DNA from 2 places in the Sphingopyxis sp. SCN 67-31 genome. Region 1 is predicted to be linked to the other one. Evidence: riboswitches for the same ligand, from Rfam matches in the RefSeq annotation. Region 1 holds a riboswitch; the other holds the start of a gene.
What was found. A riboswitch is a leader RNA that binds a small molecule or an ion and turns the genes downstream of it on or off. The one in region 1 is predicted to bind glycine.

Region 1 (12,449 bases):
GCGAGTCGCGTCGGCGCCGCCGATCCGCGGGCCATGGTCAAGCTTGCCGGCGAGTTGGTCGGCCACCGCATCGAACCCCGGACCGGTGAAAACGATCTTCGCCTTCGTATCATTGACGATGAACGCCCATTCGGTGGGCGACAGGCGCCAGCCGATCGGCGCCATCACGATGCCGGCGCGCGCCGCGCCGAAAAAGAGGGTAAAATACAGATCGCTGTTCTTGCCGATCCACGCGATGCGATCGCCCTTTTGCAGCCCCGCCTCGGCGAGCGCCGTCGCGACCCGCGCGGTACGCTCTTCCAGTTCGGCATAGGAGAAGACGCGATCTTCCTCGCGCATCGCGATCCGGTCGGGCCGGTCGGCGGCCCAATGCGTGATGAATTCGTCGAACGTCACCAGGTCCGTAATATCGACCATCGGTTCTCTCTCCTCGAATCGCGTTGCTTTTTGCAATCGAGGGCAAGGCTAGCGGCTCTGCGCGCAAGGGAAAAGCGCGCAGATGTGACAGGGTGAGTCAGCGGCGGCAGAACAGCAGCATCAGGTTGTTCGCCGGCATCGCGCGGCGCGCAGCCAGGCTGAAGCCCGCCTGCTCCGCCGCCGCCGCGACCGACGCCGTGTCGCGCAGACCCCAGGCAGGGTTGCGGGCGCGAAGGCTGGCATCGAACGCGCGGTTGCTCTCGGCCGTCGGCACGTCGGCCTCGACATAGGGGCCATAGAGGATCAGCGGCGCGCCCGGCGACAGCAGCCGCGCCGCGCCCGCGAACAGGCCCAGCGTCGCCTCCCACGGGCTGATATGCACCATGTTGATGCATAGAATCGCGGCGGCGCGAGCGACTGGCCAATCGGGCGTGGCGGCATCGAGCTGCAGCGGCAGCAGGATGTTCGCGGCCGCCGCCTCCCCGCTCCACGCGACTATCGAGGTCAACGCGTCGGGATCGGGGTCGCTTGGCTGCCATGTCAGCGCCGGAAAGGCGACGGCGAAATGGACGGCATGCTCGCCCGATCCGCTCGCGATTTCGAGCACCGTGCCAGTTGCGGGAAGCCAGTCGGCAAGCACCGCGGCAATCGCTTCGCGGTTGCGCAGCGTCGCGGGGGCGTGGCGTTTCTCGCCGCCGCCTCTATCGGCCGACAGCCAGGGCTTCGGCGTCACTGCGACCGAATCCGCGCTCCGGCCCGCGCGCGGCGTTCGCGCCAGACCAGCCACAGGAACAGGCCGACCGGTCCCGCGAGCAGCGTCAGCAGCAGGAAAGGAAACTGGACGATGCGGCCGAAACCCTTGCCGTCGGCGTCGCGGGCGATCCACAGCCCGGCGAACAGGTCGAACGCCAGATAATGCACCCACCCCAGCGTCGCCCCACCCGGCGTCTCGAACAGCTTCATCACCCCGGCCAGCGAGGTGAAGTCGCCGCCGCCCGTCCCGCCCGAATCGATCCCGCCGCTCAGGAACCCGCCGATCAGCACGACATAGAGCAGGCAGAGCAGCGCCACCCCCGCATAGAGGATCAGCGACAGGATCCACGGGCTGCGCGGCGCGAAGGCCAGCACCAGCCACCCGGCTATCGCCCAGTAATTGGCCAGCAGAAACAGGCTGTCCCAGCTCATCGCGATCCTCCTCCCGCTTCGGTCATCACCCCTCCCAGCGCAGCACCGGCTTGCGCGCCGCGAGCGTCTCGTCGAGCCGGGCGCGCGGAGCGAAATGCGGGGCCGACTTGAGCGCCGGATCGCCGTTCTTCGCACGCAGCGCAATGCTGCGCAGCGCGCCGATGAACTGGTCGAGCACCGTCTTGCTCTCGGTCTCGGTCGGCTCGATCAGCATCGCGCCGTGAACGACGAGCGGGAAATAGACCGTCATCGGATGATAGCCCTCGTCGATCAGCCCCTTGGCGATATCGAGCGTCGAGAAGCCTTCGGCCAGTCCCTTGTCGCTGAACAGCGCCTCGTGCATGCACGGGCCCGACGCCGCAAAAGGCGCTTCGAGGACATCTTCGAGGCTGCGCAGGACGTAATTTGCGTTGATCACCGCATCTTCGGACACCTGCTTGAGCCCATCGGCGCCGTGGCTGAGGATATAGGCGAGGGCGCGGGTGAACATGCCCATCTGGCCGTGGAAGGCGGTCATGCGGCCGAAGCTGTCGGGATGCGCCTCGCCCGCATTTTCCTCCTCGATCAGGCGAAAGCGGTCGCCGTCCTTCGTCACGAAGGGCAGCGGGGCGAAGGGCGCCAGCGCCGCCGACAGCACCACCGGCCCCGACCCCGGCCCGCCGCCGCCGTGCGGGGTCGAGAAGGTCTTGTGGAGGTTGATGTGCATTGCATCGACCCCCAGGTCGCCGGGCCGCACGCGACCGACGATCGCGTTGAAATTCGCGCCGTCGCAATAGACATAGCCCCCGGCGGCGTGAACCGCGTCGGAAATGGCCTTCAGGTCGCGCTCGAACAGCCCGCAGGTGTTCGGATTGGTGATCATCACCCCGGCGACGTCGGGACCCAGCCGCGCCTCGAGCGCCGCCAGATCGACGCGACCCTCCGCGTTCGCCGGAATATCCTCGACCGTGAAGCCCGCAAAGGCGGCGGTCGCGGGATTGGTGCCGTGCGCGCTTTCGGGGACGAGCAGAACGCGCCGGTCCTCGCCGCGCGCCGCGAGCGCCGCCTTGATGCACAGGACACCGCACAGTTCGCCGTGCGCGCCCGCCTTGGGCGACATGGCGACCGCGTGCATACCCGTCAGCGTCACCAGCCATTCGGCGAGTTCGTGGATCACCGCATAGGCGCCCTGCACCGTTTCTTGCGGCTGGAGCGGGTGGACGTCGGCGAAGCCGGGCATCCGCGCGACCTTTTCATTGAGGCGCGGATTGTGCTTCATCGTGCAGCTTCCGAGCGGGAAGAGGCCGAGGTCGATCGCATAATTCTGGCGCGACAGGCGCGTATAATGGCGCACCGTCTCGGATTCGCTGAGCCCCGGCAGGCCGATCGGCGCCGAACGCGCGAGCGGGCCGAGGTCGGCCGCGCCGGTATTTTCGTCGAAGTCGACGCCGGTGGTTTCGGTCGAACCGATTTCGAACAGCAGCGGTTCTTCGAGCATCAGCGCGCGGTTGCCGGTGAAGGTCGTGCTGTCGTCGGCGCCGCCCGCGTTCATTTCGGGGCGCCAGCCGCTCTGATTCAAAGCCATGATCTTAAATCCCGTTCAGGCTGAGCTTGTCGAAGCCCTGCTCTTTTCTTGCGGCGGTCAGGAAAAAGGACGGCCCTTCGACAAGCTCAGGGCAAACGGAGAGCGGGAAAGTCATGCCAGCACCTCCTTCAGCGCCGCGGCAAAGGCGGCAATATCGTCCTCGGTCACGGTTTCGGTCACGGCGACCGCCAGCCCGTTCGCCAGCGCATCATTGTCGGGATAGAGGCGGCCGAGCGACACGCCGCCGAGGATGCCCTTTTCGGCAAGCCGATGGATCACGGGCCGCGCCTCGGTCGGCAGGACGAGGGTGAATTCGTTGAAGAAGGCCGCGTTGAGCAGCGACACCCCCGGCACCTTCGCCAGTTCGGTCGCAGCCGCCTTCGCGCGCTGGTGGTTGATCGCTGCGAGCCTGCGCAACCCCGCCTCGCCGAGCAAGGTCATGTGAATGCTGAACGCCAGCGCGCAAAGACCGGAATTGGTGCAGATGTTGCTCGTCGCCTTTTCGCGGCGGATATGCTGCTCGCGCGTCGAGAGCGTCAGCACGAAACCGCGCTTGCCGTTCGCATCGACCGTCTCGCCGCACAGGCGTCCCGGCATCTGGCGGACATATTTGCTCTTGCAGGCGAACAGGCCGACATAGGGCCCGCCGAACTGGAGCCCGACGCCGATCGCCTGCCCCTCGCCGACGACGATGTCGGCGCCCATCTCGCCCGGCGCCTTGATCAGCCCCAGCGCGACGGGTTCGGTCACGACGGCGATCAGCAGCGCGCCCGCGGCCTGACACGCCTCCGCCAGCGCGCTCATGTCGTCGATGCGGCCGAGGATATCGGGATATTGGACGACGACGCAGCTCGTATCCCCGTCGACAGCACCGGCGAGCGCCGCCCAGTCGGTTCCGGGTTCGAGGGTCGGGTCACCGTCGACGAGCGTATCGCCCGTATAGGTCGCCATGGTGCGCGCGACGCTGCGGTAATGGGGGTGCAGGCCGGTCGAGAGCAACGCCTTGCCCCGCCGCGTGATCCGCCGCGCCATCACGATCGCTTCCCAGCAGGCGGTCGAGCCGTCGTACATCGATGCATTGGCTACGTCGGTGCCGAACAGCCGCGCGACCTGGCTCTGGAATTCGAACAGCATCTGCAGCGTGCCCTGCGCAATCTCGGGCTGATAGGGCGTATAGGCGGTCAGGAACTCGCCGCGCTGGATCAGATGGTCGACGCTTGCCGGGACGTGGTGGCGATAGGCGCCGGCGCCGAGGAAGAAGGGTCCATCGCCCGCGACGCGGCTCTGGCGCGACAGCGCGGCCATTTGGCGCTCGACCGCCAGTTCGCTCGCATGCATCGGCAGGCCGGGGATCGGACCGGAAAGCCGCGCCTCGGCGGGTACGTCGGCGAACAGATCATCGATCGACGCGGCGCCGACTGCGGCAAGCATTTCCTTGCGGTCGTCGGGAGTGAGCGGAAGGTAGCGCATTTCACTGTCTCCCCCCTCCTGCAAGCGGGAGGGGCTGGGGGTGGGCATAGCCGCAGAGGTGATCCCATCGTTCGGGCCCACCCCGCTGCGACTAGCGAGCAAGCTCGCAAGTCTCGCTGCCCCTCCCGCAAGCGGGAGGGGGCGATTCCGATCTAAAGACTATCGCAGAAGGTCTTGTATTCCTTGGCGTCCATCAACCCGTCGAGCTGGCTCTTGTCGCCGAGCGTCATGCGGAAGAACCAGCCTTCGCCCTCGGGGTCGGTATTGACCAGTGCCGGGTCCTCCTCGAGTTGGCCATTGCCTTCGGTGACGGTGCCGTCGACGGGGGCATAGACGTCGCTTGCCGCCTTCACCGATTCGACGACCGCGGCGTCGCCGCCCTTGGTCAGTTCGGCGCCCGCATCGGGCACCTCGACGAAGACGATATCGCCGAGTTGGCCCTGCGCGAAATCGGTGATGCCGACCGTCGCGACATCGCCGTCGACGTCGATCCATTCATGTTCCTCGGTGAAATAACGCGGCATCGATCAGGCTCCCTGCTTGCGGACATAGTTATGCGGAACGAAGGGGGTCGCGGCGACGACGACGGGCACGCGCTTTCCGCGCACCTCCGCCGCGAGCGCGGTACCGGGTTCGGCGAGGCCTGTCGGGACATAGGCCATCGCGATCGGCGCGCCGACGCTGGGGGCAAAGCCGCCCGAGGTCACGATGCCGACCTCGACATTGCCGTCGAACAGCTTCGCGCCTTCGCGCACCGGCAGCTTTCCATCGACCGTCAGGCCGACGCGCTTGCGCGGCGCGCCATCGGCCAGATGGCCGAGGATGCGCGCGGCACCGGGGAAATTGGCCTCCTCGCGGCGGCGTTTGCTGATCGCGAAGGCCAGATCGCCCTCGATCGGATCGGTCGCCGGGTCGAGATCGTGGCCATAGAGCGGCAGCCCCGCCTCCAGCCGCAGCGAATCGCGCGCGCCGAGGCCGATCGGCTTCACTTCCTCCATCGCGCACAGCGCGTCGGCGAAGGGCGTGAGCGCCTCGTTCGGCAGCGCGATTTCGAAGCCGTCTTCGCCGGTATAGCCCGAACGGCTGAGCGCAATCGCGTGCCCCTGCCACGTCGCCCGCGCCGTCTGCATGAAGACGAGCTCCGTCACTTCCGGCACCAGCCGCGCGAGCGCCGTCGCGGCCTTTGGTCCCTGCAAGGCGAGCAGGCCATAATCCTCGTTGTGGTTGAGCGTCACGGCGTCGGGGAGATTCTCGCGCAGATAGGCAATGTCATCCCATTTGACCGCGCCGTTGACGACGATGCCCAGCCGGTCGCCCTCGTTGGTGATCATCAGGTCGTCGAGGATGCCGCCATCCTCCGCCAGCAGCAGCGAATAGCGCATGCGGCCGGGCTTGAGCCCCGCGATGTCGCCGGGGACGAGCGCTTCGAGCGCGACGACGACGCCCTCGCCCTCCAGACTGATCTGGCCCATGTGGCTGACGTCGAACAGGCCGGCGTGCTCGCGCGTCCACAGATGTTCGGCCATGATGCCTTCATACTGGATCGGCATCCAGTAGCCGGCGAATTCGACCATTCGCGCACCCTTCGCGCGGTGCCAGGCGTCGAGCGGCAGCGTCGCGGTTTCCACCGCTTCCTCGGCCGGCAATTCGGTGTCGGTCATAACAGTCTCCCGCGTTGACATGGCGAACGCACGGCCCGGTGCCGCGGTTTCCGCCATGCCCCCTCTGTCACGGGAACCTGAGAGTTTTCCTCCATGCGATCATGGAGTTACCCCTTCGGTGGTCGGGCGCGAGCCGCGACGCTTTCCAGAGTGTCCAGTCCGGCTGCGCGGTCCCTTGACCTGAGAGTTTCCGGGGCGGTTGCTCCTTCGGTGGCGGTGCAGTCGCCTGCCCCGCGCTCTCCCGCGCGGCCGGTCGAATCCCCTGCGGGGAGCCGACAGACGCGCGAGCCTTGGCTGCGCGCCCGCGCGGAGTCAATCGAAGAACGACGCATGATTCCGCACCCTCGTCACCCCGGATCAAATCGGCCCATATGCCCTTCCCGGCAAGCAAGGTTCGTGCCCCTGTCGAAGCCGGGGTCAGATGAGGTTGCGCGGCCCCGCGTGGACCCCGGCTTTCGCCGGGGAACGGCTCGTTCGAAAAGGGGTGACGAGGAAGAGAGGCGCGTCAGATCAAAGCCCGGATCGCGTCGTTTTCATGGACATGCACGCCGGACTCCCCCTGCCCCGAAAGCCGCACGATCGCACGCGCGACAGTCGCCGCGGGGATCGAGCGATAGCGGCGCAGCATGCCATGGAGCAGCGCGTTGGTGAAAGGCGCGGCCATCATAGCGATCCCCTCGCCGAGCCGTGGCGCCCCTTCGCGTGTGCCCGTCAGCAGGCCGGGGCGAAGAATATCGAGACGCACGAAATCGAGCGCGCGCAAGTCCGCCTCCATCTCACCCTTGGTGCGCAGGTAGAAATTGCGACTCTTCGCCGAGGCGCCGACCGAGCTGACGACGATCATCTGGCGGGCGCCGCCCAGCCGCGCACCGCGCGCCGCGGCGAGCACCAGGTCGTGATCGACCGCGCGAAACGCCGCCTGCGATCCTGCCTGCCGGATCGTCGTGCCGAGGCAGCAGATCAGGGTCGCCGGCCGTTCGGCGGCGATGATATCGGCCCAGCGTTCCAGCGGCGCGACGAGCGCGTGCCCATCCGGCGCCCCATCGACCGCGCGCCGCGCGAGGATGGTCAGCGGGCGGTCGTCCATCGCCGCGACCACCCCACGTCCGACGAGACCGGTCGCACCGATCAGCAAGATGTCAGGGGATGCCATGGCCGAAGCTTAGCGGCGCGGGCGCGGTTGGCAATGCGGCGGGTGTATGTTTCGCGCAGAGACGCAGAGGCCGCGGAGATGAGGTGGAAGAGGATTCACGCGGAGGCGCGGAGGCGTGGAGAGATTTTGCGCCCTCCCCCTCCCCATGTCGTTCCCGCGAAAGCGGGGATCCAGTTGCGACGCTGGCGATCCAACGCTGCCGCGCCGTTTATTCTTTTCGCTGGATTCCCGCTTTCGCGGGAATGACAAAGGGGAGTGGCGCCGAGCGAGGATGAGGAAGCGGAAGATGCGTTTACGCACCCTCTCTTCTTTCTCCGCGCCCTCGCGTGAGCCAGAACTCTGCGTGCTCCGCGCCTCTACGCGAATCTCATCCCAACGCCGCGCCGGTCAGGCGTGCGCCAGCGCCTCGGGCACCGCGTCCCGGCCGAAAATCTCCGCAAAGCGGTCGATGGCGAAGCGGTCGGTCATCCCGGCGATATAGTCACCGATATGACGCACCGTCGCACCGTCGCCTTCGGGCAGGCGCGATCCCCAATCCTCCCCCATCAGGCGCGGATCGGCCGCATAGGCTTCGAATAGCCGCGACACGACCTCCTTCGCTCCCGCTGCCGCCGCGATCTGCGAGGGGTGATGGTAGAGGTTCGCATACATGAAGCGCTTGAGGTCGCGTTCCTGCCGCGCCAGATCGTCCGAGAAATCGCCGAGGGTCCGGCCCGCGGCGCGGACCTCGGCGACGCTCGCGACACCGGAGGCAGTGACATTGGCCCCGGTCGCGGCGATCACGTCGTTGACCATCACCCCGATCTGGTCGCGCACCAGCTCACGCAGCAGCCGGTCGCGCGGCGCGCCGGGAAAGCGCTTCTCGACCGCACGATAATTGGCGGCCACGAAGGGCTGCGCCATCAACTGGTCGAGCGTCAGCAGACCGGCGCGCAGCCCGTCGTCGATGTCGTGATTGTCATAGGCGATGTCGTCGGCCACCGCGGCGACCTGCGCCTCCAGGCTGGCATGGCTGGACAGGTCGAGCGGGAATTCGGCATCGATCTCGGCCAGCGCCCATCCCGGATGGCGCACCGGGCCGTTGTGCTTGGCCAGTCCCTCGAGCGTTTCCCACGTCAGGTTGAGCCCGTCGAAGCGCGGATAGGGGCATTCGATCCGCGCCAGCGTGCGCAGCGTGTGGCCGTTGTGGTCGAACCCGCCGTGCGCCCGCATCGCATCCTTCAGCGCGGCCTCCCCCGCATGGCCGAAAGGCGGATGCCCGATATCGTGCGCGAGGCACAGCGCCTCGGTCAGATCCTCGTTGAGGCCGAGCGCGCGCGCGATGCCGCGACCGATCTGCGCCACCTCTATGCTGTGGGTCAGGCGGACGCGGTAATGATCGCCGTCGGGGGCGACGAACACCTGCGTCTTGTGGCGCAGGCGGCGGAAGGCGATCGAGTGGATGACGCGGTCGCGGTCGCGCTGAAAGGCGTCGCGCGGGCCGCGCACGCCGTGCCCCGGCTCCGCATGTAGGCGGCCGCGCGTGCGCGCAGGGTCGCTCGCGCACATCGCCAGCGTCATTTCACGGGATCGACGGTCTCGCCCGCCTCGCTGTTGAACAGGAAGCCGTCGCCGCCCGCCTTCTTGTAGTCGGCGAGCCAGTCCTGCGCCGCCTTCTTGCTAGCGAAGGGACCGACGAGCAGGCGGCGCGTCCGGCCCCATTCGGCGGTGGCGCCCGCCTTGCCCTTGAAGAGATCGGCGTTCTTCTTCGCGAAACGGTTGTAGTCGAAGGCCAGCGCCTTTTCGTTGGCGCCGGTGGCGATCTGGACCCACAGGCGTGCGGGGTTCGCCTTTTTCTTCGCCGCTTCCTCCTTCGCCTTGGCGTCGGCTTCGGCCTTTGCCTTGGCAGCCGCCTCTTCCTTCTCGCGCTTCGCGGCCTCGGCGGCCTCGGCCTTGCGTTTCTCCGCCTGGAGCATCGCGAGCGTGTCGGCACCGATCGCATTGTCGGGCCGCGCCAGTTCCTCGGGCGGAATCTCGATCGAACCGATGATGGCGGCGAGCGATGCGAGCGGCGCCGCGGCGGTCGGCTTCGCCACGGCCGCGGCGGGATCGGGCGGCGGCGCGGCGGCGATGGCGGGCGCGGCCGATGGCGAAGACGGAACGGCGGCGCCCGGCGACGGCGCACCGCTGCCACCGACCGAGAAGCCGGGGCCGACCGGCCCCGACGCATGGTTGACCGCGACGCCGATCGGCGCTGTGCTGTTCGTGGGCGGCGGAACGGACTGCGCGGGAGCGGGCGACGGAGCCTGCTGTGTGGACGGGAGCGCGGGCTTGCGTTCCGCTGGGGTCGGGGTCGATGCCGCGGAGGTAGCCGGCGGCGTGGCTCGCGGCTGCGGCCGGGTGTCGGGAGACGTCGTGGCGAGCGCCGGAACCCGCCGCGCGGGCGAAGGGGCGGCAGCACTGGCACGCCCGCGTTCGGACCGCTGGCCGCTGGCCGGGCGCCGCGCATCGACAGGCGCCGAAACGGGCGCAGGCGTCGGCGCGGGGGTCGCCGCCGCCATCTGCACCGGCTTGCGGCGCGGACCGAGTTCGCCCGAAGGGAAGCGGCCGAAATGCGCCGCCGCCGCCTGCTGCGCAGGGTTGAGCCGGTCGAGTTGGGTTAGGTAGGGGAGGATGTTTTGCGCGAGTTGTGGCGGCATCGTCGCGTTGACGATGTCGGTCGCTTCCTTGTCGCGGCCGTTCATTGCGAGGATCATCGCGCGGACCCGCCAGGCGCCGCGGTCCTGCGCGCGCAGTTGCGGCGTCAGCATCTCCACCGCCCGGTCGGGATCGCCGCTGATCCCCAGCGACAGCGCATAGCGGCGCGTGACCTCTTCATTCGGGCCGAGCGACAGCGCGAGTTGATAGTCGCGCTGCGCCGCATCCTGCTGGCCGAGCAGGTCGCGCGCGAGCCCGCGATCAGCGAGGAACAGGCGTTCGGGCGCGCCCAGCAACTGCGCCTCCCCGAAATAGTCGAGCGCGCGGGTCGGATTCTCCATGCGGACCATCGTCGATCCGAGCGCCGCCTTCACCGCCCCGTCGCGCGGATTCGCCTTTTCCGCGCGGACGAGAAAGCCGAGCGCGGCGCGATAATCCTCGAGATCGATCGAGGCGCGGCCGGCATCGAGCAGCGCACCGGGATCGGACCCGTTCGCCGCAATGCGGGGGATCGCCGACGACAGCAGGGTGCGCGCCGCGGTCCGCTTCTCCATCGCCGCTTTGGTCGCCGCGTCGGGCTGGCTCGCCTGCAACGCCATGGCCGGCCCCGCCGCCGCCGTTCCCAACAGCAGCAGCGTGGCGAAAGCCGTGGCGCGGCGGCGTGCACGTCCCGACCCGGAAGGTGCTCCAGCCGTCAATTTCGATCGCCACATGGGCAAAGTCATCCCGATCTACGGTCCGCCCCTGCCCGTCGCAGCGGCCGCTCGATAAACCCCGTTACTGGTTGTTCTGCCGCCCCAGGAAGCGCGGGATATCGACCCCGTCCTCCTTCTTCGCGGCATCGGCATCGGATGATGCCACGCCGCGCGACAGGCGCGACATGCGCTCGAACAGCGTTCCGCCGCCGATCGGACGCGCCGGGCTTTCGCCCGCCGGTGCGGCGTCGGGTGCGGGCGCCGCCGGGGCGGGCCGATAATCCGCCTCAGGCGTCGCGGCGGGTTCGCCGAGCACCAGTTCGCCGGTGGTGTCGTCATAGGTCGCGGCAACCTGCGAAAGCTCCATCGGCTCTTCCTCGGCCGGCGCGGGCGCAGAGGCCGGCGCGGTTTCGGCCGCCGGTGCATCGCTGATCGAAAAGCCGGGCTGCGGATCGCTGTCGGCATCGACCGCCGGTTCCGCGGCGGGCGCTTCCTCGACGGGGCGTTCCTCGACCAGCGGCTCGATCGCTTCCTCCGCCACCGGCGCGGGCGCCGCGGCGCGGCCCGGCTGGAAGGAGAAGCTGCGTGCCGCGAGCGCGGGCGCCGCCGCACTGTCGCCGGTCCCGTCGATGCCGGTCGCGACGACCGACACGCGGATCTTGCCTTCGAGCGCTTCGTTGAAGGCGCTGCCCCAGATGATGTTGGCGTCGGGATCGACCAGCTCGCGGATATGGTTCGCGGCCTCGTCGACTTCCATCAGGCGCATGTCCTCGCCGCCGACGATCGACACGATCACGCCCTTCGCGCCCGCCATCGACACGCCGTCGAGCAGCGGGTTGGCGATCGCCTTCTGCGCCGCCTCCAGCGCGCGGCCGTCGCCTTCGGCCTCGCCGGTGCCCATCATCGCCTTGCCCATCTCGCGCATCACGCTGCGCACGTCGGCGAAGTCGAGGTTGATCAGGCCGGGCATGACCATCAGGTCGGTGATGCCGCGCACGCCCTGCTGGAGCACCTCGTCCGCCATCGAGAAGGCTTCCTTGAAGGTCGTGTTGGGGTTCGCGACCAGGAAGAGATTCTGGTTGGGGATGACGATCAGCGTGTCGACATGTTCCTGCAGCTCGGCGATGCCCGCCTCTGCCGACCGCATGCGGCGCTGACCTTCGAAGGTGAAGGGCTTGGTGACGACGCCGACGGTCAGGATGCCGCGGTCGCGCGCCGCCTTCGCGATCACCGGCGCGGCGCCGGTGCCGGTGCCGCCGCCCATGCCCGCCGCGACGAAGCACATGTGCGCGCCGTTCAGCGCCTCTTCGACCTGGCTGATGCTTTCCTCTGCCGCCGCGCGGCCGACCTCGGGCCGCGAGCCCGCGCCCAGTCCCTGCGTGATCTGGGTGCCGAGCTGGATGCGCCGTTCGGCCGGCGAGGCGTTGAGCGCCTGCGCGTCGGTGTTGGCGACGATGAAATCGACCCCCTCGACCCGCGCCGCGATCATGTTGGCGATGGCATTGCCCCCTGCGCCGCCGACGCCGATCACGGCGATCCGCGGCTTCAGCTCGTCGACCTGCGGCGGGCCAATATCGATGCTCATCAAACAATCTCCCTGCAGCGGCGAACCCCTGCCGCCAGCCTCA
Region 2 (10,486 bases), on a different contig from region 1:
GAAGTCGATGTCGGCATCGACGAACAGCAGGTGGGTGCAGTCGCTTTCCGCGAAGATCGCAGCGAGCATGTCGCGCGCGCGCGTCACCGACGGCTGGTAGAGGATGAACTCGAACCGCACCGTCAGGCCGATCGCCTGCGCCCGCAACGCAAGGTCGAGCAGCGCGCGGACATAGCTACCCTGCGCCCCGTCATAGATGGGCGTCGCCACCATCAGGCGGCAATTGGCAAGCGCAGGGTCCGTCATGGTCTTGCGGCCTTTCCCCCTCCCGCGACCGGAAGGGGTTTGCGATCACAGATCGGCGATGAAATCCTTGTACGCCTGCGCATTCATCAGCCCGTCGAGCTGGCTCTTGTCGCTGAGCGTCATGCGAAAGAACCAGCCTTCGCCTTCGGGATCCGAATTGACGAGCGCGGGGTCCTCCTCGAGCTGGCCGTTGCCTTCGGTGACGGTGCCATCGACGGGCGCGTAGACGTCGCTCGCCGCCTTCACCGATTCGACCACCGCGGCGTCGCCGCCCTTCGACAGTTCGGCGCCGGTGTCGGGAACCTCGACGAAGACGATATCGCCGAGCTGGCCCTGCGCGAAGTCGGTGATGCCGACCGTCGCGACATCGCCATCGACATCGATCCATTCATGCTCTTCGGTATAAAAACGCGGCATCGATCAGCCTCCCTGTTTGCGCACGTAACGATGTGGAACGAAGGGCATCGGCGTCACCGTCACGGCGACGCGCTTGCCGCGGACTTCGGCGGCGAGCGCCGTGCCGGGCTCGGACAGGCCGGTGGGCACATAGCCCATCGCGATCGGGGCGCCGACGCTCGGCGCAAAACCGCCCGAGGTGACGACGCCGACTTCGCTGTTGCCGTCGAAAATCTTGGCGCCCTCGCGCACCGGCATCTTGCCATCGACAGTCAGGCCGACGCGCTTGCGCGGGCTGCCGTCGGCAAGATGGCCGAGGATGCGCGCGGCGCCCGGAAAGCCGCCTTCTTCGCGGCGGCGCTTGCTGATCGCAAAGGCCAGATCGCCCTCGACGGGGTCGATGCCCTCGTCAAGGTCATGGCCGTAGAGCGGCAATCCCGCTTCGAGCCGCAGCGAATCGCGCGCGCCGAGGCCGATCGGCTTTACCGCCTCCTGCGCGCACAGCGCATCGGCGATGGCCGAGACGTCGCTCGCCGGCACGGAAATTTCGAACCCGTCTTCTCCGGTATAGCCCGAACGGCTGATCCCCAGCCGCACGTCGCCCCACAGATAGGGGCCGGCCTGCATGAAGACGAGGCGGTCGACGGGAAGAATATCGGGGAATTCGGGAACCACGCCAAGCGCCGTCAGCGCGGCCGCGGCCTTTGGCCCCTGCAGCGCGAGCAGCGCCTGTTCGTCGAGCAGGTTCATCTCGATCTCGTCGGGCAGATGTTCGCGCAGATGCGCGATGTCGTCCCACTTCACCGCGCCGTTGACGACCATGTAGAGGCCATGCCCCGTATCGGTGATCATCAGATCGTCGAGGATGCCGCCATCGTCGGCGAGCAGCAGCGAGTAGCGCATCCGCCCCGGCTTCAACGCCGAAATATCGCCCGGAACCAGCGCCTCGAGCGCTTCGGCGGCGCCTTCGCCGCTGAACACGAGCTGCCCCATGTGGCTGACGTCGAACAGACCCGCATTGTCGCGCGTCCACAGATGTTCGGCCATGATGCCGTCATACTGGATCGGCATGTGATAGCCGGCGAATTCGACCATCCGCGCGCCCCTTGCACGGTGCCAGGCGTCGAGCGGCAGCGATTCGATCGCGACCGTTTCGCCCATTTCTTCGGTTTCGCTCATATCGGCCTCCCGTCGTTGACATGACGCGGCGCGGCCCGATGCCGTTCCTTCGCCATGCCCCCTCTGTCACGGGAACCTGAGAGTTTTCGTCCATGCGCCCGCGATGACGGGCCGGCATGGAGTTACCCCTTCGGTGGTCCGGGCGACGCCCGAACGCTTTCCAGAGTGTCCGTTCCAGCCGCGCGGTCCGTTGACCTGAGAGTTTCCGGGGCGGTTGCTCCTTCGGTGGCGACGGCCGGTTTCCCTGCCCCCGCGCTCTCCCGCGTGGCCGGTCGAATCTCTTGGAGAGGCTCGACAGACGCCTGAGCCTTGGCGCTCGCCTTCGGCAGAGTCAATCGGCGAGCTGTTGCATCGCGTCATTTTCGTGGACGAACTGTCCGGGCGCCGCCAGCGACGCCGCCGCCACGATCGCGCGCGCCACCGTTTCGGCCGGAATCGAGCGATAGCGGCGCAGCGATCCGTGCAACAGCGCGTCGGTGAGCGGCGCGGCAAGCATCGCCAGCCCCTCGCCAATCCGCGTCGGCCCCCGCCGGTCGCCGGTGAGCAGGCCGGGGCGCATCAGGTCGAGCCGCAGGAAATTCAGCGCGCGCAGCGCCTCCTCCACCTCACCCTTCGTCCGCAGATAGAAATTGGCGCTATGCGCCGCCGCGCCGACGCTGCTGACCGCGATCATGTGCGCCGTACCCGCCGCCTTCGCCGCATGGGCGCAGGCGAGCAACAGATCATGATCGACCGCGCGAAACGCGTCCTGCGACCCCGCCTGGCGGATCGTCGTGCCGAGGCAGGAGATCAATATCCCGGGGCGCTCCGCCGCGATGATCTCGGCCCATTCGCCCGGATCGGCGGTCACGGCGCGGTGGCTGGCCCCCGCCTCGACCGGACGGCGCGCCAGCAAGGTCAGTGGCAGGGCATGGCCGCAGCGGGCAACCGCCTGTCCGACAAGCCCCGTCGCTCCGATCAGAAGCGCGCGGGGCGCGGCATCAGACATGCGCCAGCGCCTCGGGCACCGCGGCACGCCCGTTTATCTCGGCAAAGCGATCGATCGCGAATCGGTCGGTCATCCCGGCAATATAGTCGCCGATGTGGCGCACCGTCGCCCCGTCCGTATCGGGCAGCCGCGATGCCCATTCCTCGCCCATCAGCGCAGGGTCAGTCTGATAGGCCGCAAACAGCCCCGACACGACGGTGCGCGCCGCGTCGGCGGCGGCGATCTGCGACGGATGGTGATAGAGGTTCGCATACATGAAGCGTTTGAGATCGCGTTCCTGCCGCGCCAGCGTTTCCGAAAAGCCGCCGAGCGTGCGGCCCGCCGCGCGCACTTCCGCCACGCTCTCCACCCCCGCATCGGCAACATTGGCCTTGGTCGCGGCGATCACGTCGTTGACCATCACGCCGATCTGGTCGCGCACCAGTTCGCGCAGCAACCGGTCGCGCGGCGCGCCCGGAAAGCGGCCTTCGACGAGGTGGAAATTGTCGGCGACGAAGGGTTGCGCCATCAACTGGTCGATCGTCAGCAATCCCGCGCGCAGGCCGTCGTCGATATCGTGATTGTCGTACGCGATGTCGTCGGCGACCGCCGCCACCTGCGCCTCCAGGCTGGCGTGGCTCGTCAGGTCGAGCGGAAATTCGGCGTCGATTTCCGCCAATGCCCAGCCGGGGTGCCGCACCGGACCATTGTGCTTCGCCAGCCCCTCCAGCGTTTCCCACGTCAGATTGATGCCATCGAAGCGCGGATAGGGACATTCGAGCCGCGCGAGCGTGCGCAGCGTGTGCCCATTATGATCGAACCCGCCATGCGCCATCATCGCCGCTTTCAGCGCGTCCTCGCCCGCATGGCCGAAGGGCGGGTGACCGATGTCATGGGCAAGGCACAAGGCCTCGGTCAGATCTTCGTTCAGCCCCAGCGCCCGGGCGATACCGCGACCAATCTGCGCGACTTCGATGCTGTGCGTCAGCCGGACGCGATAATGGTCGCCGTCGGGCGCCACGAAGACCTGCGTCTTGTGACGCAGCCGGCGGAAGGCGATCGAATGGATGATGCGGTCGCGGTCGCGCTGAAAGGCATCGCGCGGCCCGCGCACGACGCGGCCCGGTTCGTCGTGGCGGCGTCCGCGTGTCGCCCTGGGGTCGCTCGCACAGGCCGACAACGTCATTTGAAGAGATCGACCTCCTGCCCCGCATCGCTAGTGAAGACGAAGCCATCGCCGCCCGCCTTCTTATATTGCGCGAGCCAGTCGGCAGCCGCCTTCTTGTCCTTGAACGGCCCCACGAGCAGGCGGCGGGTGCGGCCCCATTCGGTCGAGCCGCCATCCTTGCCCTTGAACAGCGCGGCATTCTTTTTGGCGAAGCGGTTGAAATCGAAGGCGAGCGCCTTCTGGTTCGACCCCGCCGCGACTTGCACCCAGATGCGCGAGGGATTGGCCTTTTTCTTCGCGGCCTCTTCCTTCGCCTTGGCGTCGGCCTCTGCCTTGGCCTTGGCCGCGGCTTCTTCCTTTTCGCGCTTTGCCGCTTCGGCGGCATCTGCCTTGCGCTTGTCCTCGACCAGCTTGGCAAGCGTATCGGCGCCGACCGCGCCGCTGGTGCGCTCAAGCTCCTCGGGCGGAATCTCGATCGAGCTGACGATCTGCGCCAACGAGGCGAGCGGAGCCGCAGCACTGGGCGCTGGCGTGGTCGTCGCCGACGGCGGCGCAGCGGCAGCGGCCGGCGGCTGGCCGACATCGCTCAGCGAGAAGCCCGGACCGACCGGACCGGCACCGCTGTTTACCGCGACGCCCACCGGTTGGGCCGCCGCTGGCGCCGGTGTCGGCGCGGGAGGCTTCGCTGCCGGGACGGACGGCGTATCGGCACGGCGCACCGGCACGGCGGCCGGCGGCTGCCCCACGGTCGGCGCGGGTGTCGGCGCTGGCGTGGGCGCAGGTGTCGGTGTCGGCGTCGGCTTCAGGGTCGGCTTCGGGGTCGGTCGCGTCGCCGGTGGCGGTGTGGCGGTGGCCACCTGCACCGGCTTGTCCTTGTCGCCGCGCCGTTTGCTGGGCGTCGAAGTCGGGGACGAGGCGGGCGTCGGGGCTGGAGCCGCCGCAGCCACCTGCACGGGCTTGCGCACCGGGCCAAGTTCACCGGCCGGGAAGCGCCCGAAATGCGCGGCGGCGGCCTGCTGCGCCGGATTGAGCCGGTCCATCTGGGTCAGATAGGGCAAAATGCTCTGCGCCAGTAGCGCCGGCATCGTCGCCTTGACGATCTCGGTCGCCTCGTCGTTGCGGCCGTTGATCGCGAGGATCATCGCGCGCGACCGCCATGCGGCACGGTCCTGGGTGCGAAGCTGCGGCGTGAGGAGCTGAATCGCGCGGTCTGGCTGCCCCGTGATGCCGAGCGAGATCGCATAGCGGCGGATCACTTCGTCGCTCGGCGCGATCGACAGGGCGAGTTGATAATCGCGCTGCGCCGCATCCTGCTGGCCAAGCAAATCGCGCGCAAGCCCGCGGTCGGCAAGGAACAGCCGCTCGGGCGCACCGAGAAGCTGCGCCTCGCCGAAATAGTCGAGCGCCCGCGATGGCTTTTCGAGATGGAGCATCGCCGACCCGAGCGCCGCCTTGACCGCGCCGTCGCGCGGACTCGCCTGCTCGGCACGGGTCAGAAACCCGAGCGCGGCGCGATAATCCTCCAGCTCGATCGAGGCGCGTCCGGCATCAAGCAGCGCGGCGCTGTCGGTGGCGTTCGAGGCGAGCCGAGCGATCGCCGACGACAGCATCGTCCGCGCGGCGGTGCGTTTTTCCATCGCCGCCTTGGTGGCCGCATCGGGCGGCGTCACCTGAAATGCATGCGCCGCTGCGAAGGGTGCAGCGGACAGGAACAGCAGGCCGAGCGCGCCGACATGAAGTCGAACGCGCCGCGGCCCCGCCGTCAATTTGGATCGCCGCATGGGCAAATCATCCCGTGTTCGGGCCGCCTGCCCATCGGGCGGCCGCGATGAACCCTGTTACTGGTTGTTCTGACGGCCCAGGAAGCGCGGAATATCGACCCCGTCTTCCTTGTCGCCTTCTTCGGCAGGGGTCGAACCGCCACGCGACAGGCGCGACATGCGTTCGAACAAGGTGCCGCCACCGATCGGCCGCGCAGGCTCGGCCGCGGGGGCCGGGTCGGCAGCCGGCGCGGGCGCCGGTTCGGGTGCATCGAGTACGAGCTCGTCGCTGGTATCGTCATAGGTCGCGGCGACCTGCGACAATTCCATCGGCTCTTCCTCGGCCGGCGCCGGTGCTTCGGCCGCGGGAGCATCGCCCAGCGAGAAGCCCGGTGCGGGGTCGGTGTCGACCTCGGGTTCCGCAGCTTCGACCGGCGCTTCCACAGCCGCCGCCTCGACCGGCTCCTCGGCAAAGGGCGCCGGCGCCGGGCTGCGCGCGGGGGCGAAGGAGAAGCTGCGCGCCGCCGGTGCGGCCGGAGCCGCCGCATCACCCGAACCGTCGATGCCGGTCGCGACGACCGATACGCGAATCTTGCCTTCCAGCCCTTCGTTGAAGGCGCTGCCCCAGATGATGTTGGCGTCGGGATCGACGAGTTCGCGAATATGGTTCGCCGCTTCGTCGACTTCCATCAGGCGCATGTCTTCGCCGCCGGTGATCGAAATGATGACGCCCTTCGCGCCCGCCATCGACACGCCGTCGAGCAGCGGGTTGGCGATCGCCTTTTGCGCGGCTTCGAGCGCGCGGCCGTCGCCTTCGGCTTCGCCGGTGCCCATCATCGCCTTGCCCATTTCGCGCATCACGCTGCGCACGTCGGCAAAGTCGAGGTTGATGAGGCCGGGCATGACCATCAGGTCGGTGATGCCGCGCACGCCCTGCTGGAGCACTTCATCCGCCATGGTGAAGGCTTCCTTGAAGGTCGTGTTCGGGTTGGCGACCAGGAAGAGATTCTGGTTGGGAATGACGATCAGCGTGTCGACATGGTCCTGAAGCTCGGCAATGCCGGCTTCGGCCGACCGCATGCGGCGGTTGCCCTCGAAGGTGAAGGGCTTGGTCACGACGCCGACGGTCAGGATACCGCGGTCGCGGGCCGCCTTGGCGATGACCGGAGCCGCACCGGTGCCCGTGCCGCCGCCCATGCCGGCCGCGACGAAGCACATATGCGCGCCGTTCAGCGCCTCTTCGACCTGCGCAATGCTTTCCTCGGCCGCCGCCCGGCCGACTTCGGGACGCGAACCCGCACCCAGACCCTGGGTGATCTGCGTTCCGAGCTGGATGCGACGCTCCGCCGGCGAGGCGTTGAGCGCCTGCGCGTCGGTGTTGGCGACGACGAAATCGACGCCCTCGACCTTCGCCGCGATCATGTTCGCGATGGCATTGCCCCCCGCGCCGCCGACGCCGATCACGGCGATACGCGGCTTCAGTTCATCGACCTGCGGCGGGCCAATATTGATGCTCATCAACCAATCTCCCTGTAGCGGCGGACCAACGCCGCTTCCCTCACCTTGCGACCCATTCGGGCGGTAGTCCGGCCGCCCGTCATTGATTTATCGCATTGCACTATTGTGACGCCGGAATCACCCAAAAAATTAACCTTTCGCGCAACCGCGCGTCAGAAACTGCTCTTCAGCGCGGTGATAAGTCGGTTGATGATCGACGACCCCTTGGGACGGTACACATCCTGCGCCATCGTGGGCAGGTCGCGCAGATCCACGGGATCGGATGCGGCATAAAGAACCAGACCGGCAAGCGTCGCGAAAGCCGGTCCCGAATGGGCATCGGGCAAGCCGTGCAAGCCGCGCGGTCGCCCGACGCGCGCCGCCCGGCCGAGTGCGATCTGGGTATAATCGGCGATGCCTTTCAGATCGGCGCCGCCGCCGACGAGCACGACCTGACGGCCGATCGGGCCGACGAAGTGAAGATCCTTCAGCGTCCGTCCGATGTCGCCCATCATCTGGTCGAGCCGCTGACGGATGACCGAGATCAGCTGCGCGCGCGTGATGCGCGGCGCATCGCTGCCCGCGGGCGCGCCGGGATCGAGTTCGATCAAATCATTGTTGTCGCGCGGGCTGGCCGAGGCCGAGCCGTAGAAGCTCTGCAGCCGCTGCGCCTGGCTGCGCCGGATACCGAAGGCCGAGGCGATGTCGTCGGTGATGTCGCTCGCCCCGAACGGCAGCGAAACCATCTCGACGAGCATTCCGCCTGCATAGAGCGACACCGTCGTCACTGCCGCGCCGAGTTCGACCAGCGCCACGCCAAGGTCGCGTTCTTCTTCCGACAGGCAGGCGAGCCCCGCCGCGATCGGCGAGGCGACCACCGCATTGACGTCGAGATGCGCCTGCCGCACCGCGGCTTCCAGATTTCGTACCGGGGCGCCGTCGGCCATGATGATGTGGATGTCGACGCCCAGCCGGTCGGCGTGCAGCCCGATCGGATTCTTGACGCCGGTCAGCCCGTCGAGCGTGTAGAGCGCCGGCTGCGCGTGCAGGATCATCCGCCCTTCGGGATCGATCCCCGCACGCCCGGCGGCGAGCAGATCGTCAATATCTTCCTGTTCGATGCGGTGACCGCCCAATTCGCTCTCGATCGGGGCGACGTCGCTCAAGAGGCTGCCCGCCGAGAAGCTGACCCAGACGTCGTCGATATTGAGACCCGCGATACGCTCGGCCTGTTCGATCGCCTCGCGCACGATATGCTCGGTCTGCTCCATGTCGGCGACATAGCCGCGCTGGACGCCGCGGCTTTCGCGCTGGCCGGTGCCGAGCACGTGCAACTGCCCGTCGGCAGTCTGGCCCGCGATGAGCGCACAGACCTTCCACGACCCGACATCGAGCGCGGTGATAATCTTTTCGATGCGCGGCGGCGCCATCGCTTCTATCCCTCGTTCGCCTGACCCGCCGACACCGCGTCGGCGGCGGCACGCGCGTCGTCGATCTTCGACGGCGCCACCTGCCCTTCGTGCGGCATGCGTAGCACGAAACGGCTGGGATCGCGCATGTCGAAACGCAGGATACCGCGGCCAAGGAGGCGGTTTGCCCCGTCCATGTGCGCGAATTTCGCGAGCGCCGCCTTCGCTTCGGCATCGCCTTCGGGCAGCGACAGCGTTTCGCCGCTGCGGAAGCGCAGATCCCAGCGGCGGTTGCCGACCCAGGTCGCGCCCGCGAGCAGTTCCTTTAGCGAACTGGCCTCGGCGAGCAGCGCGTCGAGATCCTGCGCACGCCGATTGGCATTGGGGCCGATGACGAGCGGCAGGTCGGGCATGGTCGCGACCGTCACGGGTTCCAGGACGACCCCGCTGTCGTCGATCAGCGACAGTCGGCCGTCATTCTGCCAGATCGCTGCCGGGGTGCGCTCGACGATATCGACGACCAGCGTATCGGGCAGGCGGCGCGACACGCGCGCATCCTTGATCCAGCCATACTGCATCAGGTCGCGGCGCACATCGTCAAGCTCGACCGCGGCCATCGAGCGGTCCTTCTGCGCCAGCGCGATATCATAAACCTTCAGCCGGTCGATGCGATCGGCACCGACCACTTCGACCTTCTTTACCTGAAATCCGGCGCGTCCGACCGCCTGCGCCCACTCTTCGTGGATTTTCGCGGTCACGCCCGTCACCTCGGCACCGAGCACCAGCACGCCCGCCAGGCCGATACCGATCGTCCAGTTGGCGACGCGCTGAAGCTGCGCCGGGCTGATCGGCAAGGCGTTGATGACCATGTTGAGGCGCGACTGCTTGACCGACCGGCGCCTTTTGGGCGCGCGCGACGGACGGCGCGGCGGCGCCTTCGCGCGTTTGATCCTGGTGCTGCTCATGCTCCGCTGCTCATGCCAATGCTTCCCCCACGATGCGTTCGACGAGTTCGGCATAGTCCATGCCGATGGCGCGCGCCTGTTCCGGCACGAGGCTGAGCGGTGTCATCCCCGGCTGCGTATTGACCTCGAGCAGGAAAATACCCGCAAGCCCATGCTCGTCGTCCCAGCGAAAATCGGAACGCGACGCGCCCTTGCAGCCGAGCAGGCGATGCGCCTCGACCGCCAGATGCTTCATCCGCTGCGCAACGTCGGCGGGGACATCGGCAGGACAGACATGTTCGGTCAGACCGTCGGTATATTTGGCGTCATAGTCGTAGAATCCCGACTTCACGCGCAGTTCGGTGACACCGAGCGCCTCATCGCCGAGTACCGCGACGGTCAGTTCGCGCCCCTTGATGAAAGGCTCGGCGAGCAGCCGGTCGAACTCCTGCCACGGCCCCACAGCTTCGCGCGCAATGGGGTTGCCGTAGTTGCTATCGTCCTTGACGATCGCGACGCCGACCGACGATCCTTCGTTGACGGGTTTCAGGACATAGGGGCGCGGCAGAGGATCGGCTGAAAACAGGCTTTCACTGTCGACCATCGTCCCCGTCGGCATGGGAATACCATGCGGCACCAGCGCCTGTTTCGTCAATTCCTTGTCGATCGCGATAACCGACGTGACGAGCCCGCTGTGGGTGTATTTGAGGCCCATGAGGTCGAGCATGCCCTGCACGGTGCCGTCCTCGCCCGGAACGCCGTGGAGTGCGTTGAAGACGACATCGGGCCGCGCTTCGGCAAGCCGCTGCGCTACATCGCGGCCCATGTCGATGCGCGTGACCCTGTGCCCACGGCTTTCGAGCGCGTCGGCAACGCCCTTGCCGCTCATCAGCGACACTTCGCGTTCGGCGGACCAGCCG

Region 2: linked by a shared signal. The riboswitch ahead of gcvT (glycine cleavage system aminomethyltransferase GcvT) and the one ahead of gcvT (glycine cleavage system aminomethyltransferase GcvT) in region 1 are both predicted to bind glycine.

The regions. Positions count from the first base shown of each region.
Region 1 covers NZ_MEFH01000076.1:14,221-26,669, forward strand. The annotation lists gene ABS88_RS16025 (fatty acid--CoA ligase) at 1-417, opposite strand, end outside; gene ABS88_RS16030 (DUF938 domain-containing protein) at 515-1,150, opposite strand; gene ABS88_RS16035 (ABA4-like family protein) at 1,147-1,602, opposite strand; gene gcvPB (aminomethyl-transferring glycine dehydrogenase subunit GcvPB) at 1,628-3,133, opposite strand; gene gcvPA (aminomethyl-transferring glycine dehydrogenase subunit GcvPA) at 3,278-4,636, opposite strand; gene gcvH (glycine cleavage system protein GcvH) at 4,789-5,160, opposite strand; gene gcvT (glycine cleavage system aminomethyltransferase GcvT) at 5,164-6,297, opposite strand; glycine riboswitch at 6,352-6,455, opposite strand; glycine riboswitch at 6,456-6,551, opposite strand; gene ABS88_RS16060 (Rossmann-fold NAD(P)-binding domain-containing protein) at 6,803-7,450, opposite strand; gene ABS88_RS16065 (deoxyguanosinetriphosphate triphosphohydrolase) at 7,838-9,010, opposite strand; gene ABS88_RS16070 (SPOR domain-containing protein) at 9,007-10,824, opposite strand; gene ftsZ (cell division protein FtsZ) at 10,904-12,406, opposite strand.
Region 2 covers NZ_MEFH01000107.1:1,228-11,713, reverse strand. The annotation lists partial or broken gene ABS88_RS19850 (hypothetical protein) at 1-246, opposite strand, end outside; gene gcvH (glycine cleavage system protein GcvH) at 292-663, opposite strand; gene gcvT (glycine cleavage system aminomethyltransferase GcvT) at 667-1,821, opposite strand; glycine riboswitch at 1,875-1,994, opposite strand; glycine riboswitch at 1,995-2,094, opposite strand; gene ABS88_RS19835 (NAD(P)H-binding protein) at 2,153-2,809, opposite strand; gene ABS88_RS19830 (deoxyguanosinetriphosphate triphosphohydrolase) at 2,802-3,974, opposite strand; gene ABS88_RS19825 (SPOR domain-containing protein) at 3,971-5,737, opposite strand; gene ftsZ (cell division protein FtsZ) at 5,795-7,234, opposite strand; gene ftsA (cell division protein FtsA) at 7,387-8,643, opposite strand; gene ABS88_RS19810 (cell division protein FtsQ/DivIB) at 8,649-9,587, opposite strand; gene ABS88_RS19805 (D-alanine--D-alanine ligase) at 9,598-10,486, opposite strand, start outside.